Linked DNA regions of Saccharobesus litoralis. Each later gene encodes a partner of the first gene's protein in a complex. Links are inferred from orthologs where the notes say so. Each region holds a gene or a part of one and is shown in the gene's direction. Other genes may lie near its edges.

Region 1 (3,773 bases):
AGTTTACGAACCCAAACGGCTTCAGGGCAATTACCAGCGCAAACTTTGGTTGAAGGCTTAATGTTACTTATTGCAGGTGTACTGTTAGTCACCCCAGGTTTTGTGACCGATGCGATTGGCTTTTTGCTAACAATCCCTGTTACGCGTAAACCGATAGCCTTGGCCGTGTATGCGCAAATTAAAGACAAGTTAGTTGTTCAATCGAATATGCAGGGCGGATTTCATTCTCAACAAGGTTTTCACCAGCAAGACTTTCAGCATCATGACTTTCACCAAAAAAGGCAACACGATCTTGGCGCTAACCCGTTTGACCGCCAACCTAAAAAAGGTTCAAACCCAAGTCAGCAGGGTGACATTATTGATGGTGAATTTGAGCGTAAAGATTAGTTAAAGTTGCGTTTTGCAGCCGTTTTACATTCTTTTTTAAAAATTTTTATAAAATAGCCTTGTATTTCAAAAGGCCTATCCCCAAATAACATCCCAACAATGTAAAGGCTCAACAAAGTGAGTTGAGCCTAAATTTTTTCAATATCACATTTGTTCTTAGGAGATTAAGAAAAATGGCAATTCGTCCTTTACAAGATCGCGTGATCGTTAAACGCTTAGAAGAAGAAACAAAATCTGCAGGCGGTATCGTATTAACTGGCAGCGCAGCAGAAAAATCTTCAAAAGGTGAAGTTATCGCCGTAGGTCCTGGTCGTGCTTTAGAAAATGGTTCTCGTCAAGAATTAGACGTTAAAGTCGGTGAAACGGTTCTATTTGGTTTCGCTATCGACAGCACGCAAAAAATCGATGGTGAAGAAGTGTTGGTGATGAAAGAAGACAATATCTTAGCGGTATTTGAATAACTTCTTCATATTCAGACTTTATGCGGCATTGTCTTCGCTTTTTGCTCGGTCACTTATTGGAATAAGCTCCCTCGCGAAAATCTTGACGGCTTTGCCTAAAGCCCGACTATTTTGAAGTTAAATTGTCGGGTATTAAACAAACAGAATTAAATCTAACGATTGAAAGAATTTAGGAATATAGAAAATGGCAGCAAAAGAAGTCAAATTCGGTAACGACGCTCGCGTTAAAATGCTTGCGGGTGTAAACATTTTAGCAGATGCAGTTAAAGTAACTTTAGGTCCAAAAGGCCGTAACGTTGTATTAGACAAGTCATTCGGTGCGCCAAACATCACTAAAGATGGTGTTTCTGTAGCTAAAGAGATCGAACTAGAAGACAAGTTCGAAAACATGGGCGCACAAATGGTTAAAGAAGTTGCGTCAAAAGCTAACGACGAAGCGGGTGACGGTACAACGACTGCAACTGTATTAGCACAAGCCATCGTAAACGAAGGTCTTAAAGCGGTTGCTGCGGGTATGAACCCAATGGATCTTAAACGTGGTATCGATAAAGCCGTTGCTGCTGCAGTTGTTGAGCTTAAAGCATTCTCTGTTCCTTGTGCAGACAACAAAGCTATCGCGCAAGTCGGTACTATCTCTGCTAACTCTGATACTGAAGTTGGTGAAATCATCGCTTCTGCTATGGATCGTGTTGGTAAAGAAGGCGTAATCACAGTTGAAGAAGGTCAAGCGTTAGAAAACGAACTTGATGTAGTTGAAGGTATGCAATTCGATCGCGGTTACCTTTCTCCTTACTTCATCAACAACGCTGAAAACGGCTCAGTTGAGTTAGAAAACCCATTCATTCTTCTTGTAGACAAGAAAATCTCTAACATTCGTGAATTATTACCGACGTTAGAAGGCGTTGCTAAGTCTAGCCGTCCTCTATTAATCATCGCTGAAGACGTTGAAGGTGAAGCATTAGCCACTTTAGTTGTTAACAACATGCGCGGTATCGTTAAAGTTGCTGCAGTTAAAGCACCTGGTTTTGGTGACCGTCGTAAAGCAATGTTACAAGACATCGCGACTCTTACTGCGGGTACTGTTATCTCTGAAGAAATCGGCTTAGAAGTTGAAAAAGCCACTTTAGAAGACCTAGGTCAAGCTAAGCGCGTAGTTATCTCTAAAGACAACACAACTATCATCGACGGTGTTGGTGAAGAAGATGCAATCCAAGGTCGCGTAGCGCAAATTCGTGGTCAAATCGAAGAATCAACTTCAGATTACGACAAAGAAAAACTTCAAGAGCGTTTAGCTAAATTAGCTGGCGGTGTTGCCGTAATCAAAGTGGGTGCAGCCACTGAAGTTGAAATGAAAGAGAAAAAAGCTCGCGTAGAAGATGCATTACACGCGACTCGCGCAGCAGTTGAAGAAGGTGTAGTACCGGGTGGTGGTGTTGCTCTAGTTCGCGCTGCCGCTAAAATTGCGGGCGTAACTGGTGACAACGAAGACCAAAACCACGGTGTTGCAGTTGCACTACGTGCAATGGAAGCGCCTTTACGTCAAATCGTAACTAACGCAGGTGAAGAAGCTTCAGTTGTTGTTAACAACGTTAAAAACGGCGAAGGTAACTATGGTTACAACGCAGGTAACGACACTTACGGCGACATGTTAGAAATGGGTATCCTAGATCCAACTAAAGTGACTCGCTCTGCATTACAATTCGCTTCATCTGTTGCATCATTAATGATCACTACCGAAGCTATGGTTGCAGAAGTACCACAAGACGCAGCTCCAGCAGCCCCAGATATGGGCGGTATGGGCGGTATGGGCGGCATGGGCGGTATGATGTAATTTTGCGTCACATTTGCACTTTTTACTGCATTGCCTTCATATTTCACCCTAGTCACATACTTCCGTGTATGCTCCTAGGGTTGAAACATTCGGCGGCTTTGTCTAAAGCGCAACTGTTTAGCAAAATAGTCTGAACACCTATCTGTCTAAAAACAGATTTAAAAAGCCCGAGTAGAAATACTCGGGCTTTTTTGTGTTTATAAAAGAGCAAAAGGAATTACGTGTAGCTTGAAAATATTTCCCTGTAGGTGCGTATGAGACACAAACTTAATTAAAAATCCGTAGGTCGCCATGAGTACAACGAATCGCGACACGACCATGTTGCAGTCCTATACATCAAAATAGAAAATACAAAATTTATATGTCCCGCAAAGATTGGTATTTTTAGGTGGGTGTCTTGTTATTTAAGAATCGACCGAAGCCTTGGCTTATAATTTGGCTAACATCACCGAAGATGGCTTCACTGGTCATGATATGCTTGCGACAGGATTTATTCATATGAAGGGTAGAGTATATGACCCTATTATCGGTCGCTTTTTAAGCCCAGATCCGATTGTACAAGCTCCCTATTTTAGCCAAAGTTGGAACTCTTATACTTACGGGTGGAATAACCCACTCAGGTACACAGATCCGAGTGGATATACTAACGATGATGAAGCCTGCCAAAGAAAGAGTGAGGGCGGGAACTGTCAAAAAGTTGAAAAGAAATGCGACTCAGGAGAATGTCACACTGTTTATGGCAGTTATGAACTACAAAGGCAGATTAAGTTTTATGAAAGGATACATAGGTATAGGAACAACTCTAGGAGGCATGATAGAGCGCGAGAGGGACAAGCAGCCCTAGATCTAATTAGTGAGCATAAGTATTCAATCTCCAGCTCAGCTCGATCTATGGGGGTGGATCCACAGCATGTGGCCAGCATAATTTTCCAAGAGAAATATCATGGTGTTTGGGCAAAACTAAAAAATGTGCCCGCTTGGATGATGATCTTGGTAGGGATCAATGATGCAAGCGTAGGCTTAGCTGAAATGGATATTAATACCGCGGCACTGCTTTTAGGCGTTGACACTTCCACTATGAGTAGTGATACAAG
Region 2 (3,309 bases), 1.7 Mb from region 1 along the record:
GATTTTGACTATCAGCTTCAATCGTAAAAACAATTTTGCCTTCATCACTTACCGCGTGAATTTCGCTGCCGGCTTGGCTTAAAATGCTGTTTTGCACCTTTTGAATTTGTGCCGGTATCGCCTGAGCAACAAAACTGGCTACGTGGTACTCGGGCTGGCTCGCTTCTTGTACTGCGGACATAGCTCATTTACTCCGTGGTAGAGGGTTGAGTTAGATTAAAGTCGATTGATTGCTGCGGGCACGACTCAATACAAGCGCCGCATTGACTGCAATCGGTCAGGTTTATTTCAGGTTTAGGAATAGCTGAATCGATATAACGAAAGTGAATGGCCCTGGAATCACACGCGTCTCGACAGCTTTGACAATAAATATCATGACTGGCAAAGCATTTATCGTTGATTTGAATATTGGCAGACCAGGGTTTTTGGCTCTTGTCATCAACAAACATGGCCTTGCTGCAAACGGCAACGCATTTTTGACAAAATGTACACTCTGCAGTTGAAAAATCAGCTTGTGGCCAGCCTTGTTTATCACGCTTTAAAAGCTGAGTTTCACACGCTGCAATACAATCACCACATTGATCACATAAATTGAAAAATGTTTGCTCATCTTTCAACCAAGGTAAACGCATGGCTGGCTGCCAATGACGCTTACCGGTTAAAAATCCGCGACGGCTACGATTAATCATGCGGGTTAGACCTTGCCATTCCTAAAATAGTCATCCACCAGACTTATGCGCCTGGAGGACCAAATAACAGTTGGCTAATCCACACCATAAACCCATAGCCACCAACAATAATGATGGACAAAATGGGGGCGAGAAAAATAGTCAAAAACAGAAAGGTATTTCTTTCTCGGCTCTTCAACTCTGAAGTTTGTTCTTGGTTCATAGATCACCTATCTAGCTTCTTTGCTGGTGATCAAATTAACAACTCTTAAAAAAGGAACTTTGCGTGAGATCAATTTTTGGCCAGCGACTTGAATAGAGTCAGCGTTAAGCTCAATTGATCTGATCTACATCAAGTTTTACCGCGTATCGTCGATAGCAAACTAGGCTTAGACGTTTTCACATAAAGACGTTTAGACGTCTAGACGTAAAAACTTGCAAATTAATTTAAAATGAATACACTGTGCGCACTTTGTCGATGGCTAAAAAACCATCGAAATAACCGACTTATCCAGTCAACTACTTGTTAGTTTGCTAAAGACTGCTAAACCAAGAGGATAAAGCCATGGCTAAACATCTATTTACTTCAGAATCAGTTTCTGAAGGCCATCCGGATAAAATTGCTGATCAGATCTCTGATGCCGTATTAGACGCCATCTTAGAGCAAGACCCAAAGGCTCGTGTTGCTTGTGAAACTTATGTTAAAACCGGCATGGTCATGGTAGGTGGTGAAGTAACCACTTCTGCATGGGTAGACATTGAAGAACTCACCCGTAAAACCGTGCGCGAAATTGGTTACGTTCATTCCGACATGGGCTTTGATGCTGACTCTTGTGCCATTCTAAACACCATTGGTAAGCAATCACCTGATATTAATCAAGGTGTTGACCGTTCTCGTCCAGAAGACCAAGGTGCCGGCGACCAAGGTTTAATGTTTGGTTATGCATCGAACGAAACTGACGTGTTAATGCCTGCTCCTATTACTTACTCTCACCGTTTGGTTAAACGCCAAGCAGAAGTACGTAAAAACGGTACTCTTCCTTGGTTGCGCCCTGACGCTAAATCACAAGTTACCTTTGCTTATGAAAATGGCGTAATCACAGGTATTGATGCGGTAGTTTTATCAACCCAGCACTGTGACAGTATTTCTACACCTGACTTACGCGAAGCCGTAATGGAAGAAATCATCAAGCCTGTGTTACCAGCAGAATGGTTAAATGCTGAAACCCAATTCCATATTAACCCGACCGGCCGTTTTGTTATTGGTGGTCCTATGGGTGACTGCGGATTAACTGGCCGTAAAATCATTGTAGATACTTATGGCGGTATGGCACGTCACGGCGGTGGCGCTTTCTCTGGTAAAGATCCATCTAAAGTTGACCGCTCTGCAGCTTATGCGGGACGCTACGTAGCCAAAAATATTGTTGCGGCAGGTTTAGCTGACCGTTGTGAAATTCAAGTGTCTTACGCGATTGGCGTTGCAGAACCAACCTCGATCAGTGTTGAAACATTCGGTACTGGTAAAATTGCCGAAGACAAGTTAACGGATATCGTGCGCGCTAATTTCGATTTACGCCCGTATGGTATTTTAACCATGTTAGATTTAGAGCGTCCTATCTACCAAGCTACTGCTGCTTACGGTCATTTTGGTCGCGAAGAATTTCCATGGGAAAAAACCGACAAAGTTGATGCATTAAAAGCAGCTGCTGGTCTGTAATAGGCTCAAATTTAGCTTTAGTAAATGTTAGTTAGCCTAACAAATTGATTAGGCTAACATTTTAAACTTAACAACTACCCCTACCTCATAACCCAAGCGCCTCTCGTTCAATTGAGCAAAGTACCACTCCCTCATTGCCACTATGGCTTTCTACTTTAGCTACTAATTTGAGACTCCATCAATTCACGTTTTCATTCTAACTTGGATTAAAATAGGATCCACACCCAGAGGACGTGGTTTTAATTTTTAATAAAATCTTATTCGTAAACATTTAAAGACAGTTTAAACACTTTAAAATACGTTTAAATACATTAATCGCAGTGTAATTGTTGACGAACTAGTTATTGTTGCGGTAAATTTAGATCAAAGTTAATTTCTACTCTGTAGCAAGAACTGATATTAATAACTGTCATTTAAGCGCAATTAAACTACGCTTAAATGTACTAAGAGTATATTCAATAATATTTATGCCGCTCAAATAAATTGCAGGGCTGATATATAAAGTTATATACTCTCGCGCCGATAGCCTATAATAGGTGAGGTAATCTAAATTCGTAAAGCTTACGTATAAATAAGTTATACGAATGTATTTTAAGGAGATTGTTATGAAAAATATATATTTAAACAAAGCCATTAATGGGACTGCTCTAAGTCCTTCTATTGACGAAGGCTATTTAGACACTCCTTTACAAGATGGATATCTTGACTAATATCCATTCACACTTAAGTACTAAGCCTCCTGTTGGAGGCTTTTTGGTTTTTGGGATACTGCGAGTAACACAATGGAAGATCATTACACAATATCGGATACCATTAATTCCATCATTAAACGCGAAGCAAACTTTTTCAACTACACATCAATAGCAATAAGTTTATTAATAGCTACTTTTGCATGTGGTGCGAATGGGCATTCTGAAGGGTTCT

Evidence for each region.
Region 2: the proteins of groL (region 1) and metK are in contact, whole or in part, in a cryo-EM structure (PDB 8P4O), measured with the Escherichia coli proteins. The link is inferred for Saccharobesus litoralis from one-to-one orthologs.

Annotation. Positions count from the first base shown.
Region 1 is NZ_CP026604.1:1,253,320-1,257,092, reverse strand. What follows is about bases 453-3,355. They hold groL (chaperonin GroEL), read left to right. Parts: upstream 453-1,032; coding sequence 1,033-2,679; downstream 2,680-3,355. Other genes in these bases: C2869_RS04405 (RHS repeat-associated core domain-containing protein), read left to right, coding at 3,115-3,355; C2869_RS04415 (co-chaperone GroES), read left to right, coding at 561-848. Also shown: C2869_RS04420 (FxsA family protein), read left to right, coding at 1-387; more of C2869_RS04405, read left to right, coding at 3,356-3,773.
Region 2 is NZ_CP026604.1:2,983,633-2,986,941, reverse strand. Bases 436-3,309 are described here. They hold metK (methionine adenosyltransferase), read left to right. Parts: upstream 436-1,233; coding sequence 1,234-2,385; downstream 2,386-3,309. Other genes in these bases: C2869_RS10665 (DUF4760 domain-containing protein), read left to right, coding at 3,168-3,309; napE (periplasmic nitrate reductase, NapE protein), read right to left, coding at 733-891; napF (ferredoxin-type protein NapF), read right to left, coding at 436-689. Outside these bases: C2869_RS10685 (chaperone NapD), read right to left, coding at 1-181; more of napF, read right to left, coding at 189-435. UniProt on the Escherichia coli protein: Catalyzes the formation of S-adenosylmethionine (AdoMet) from methionine and ATP.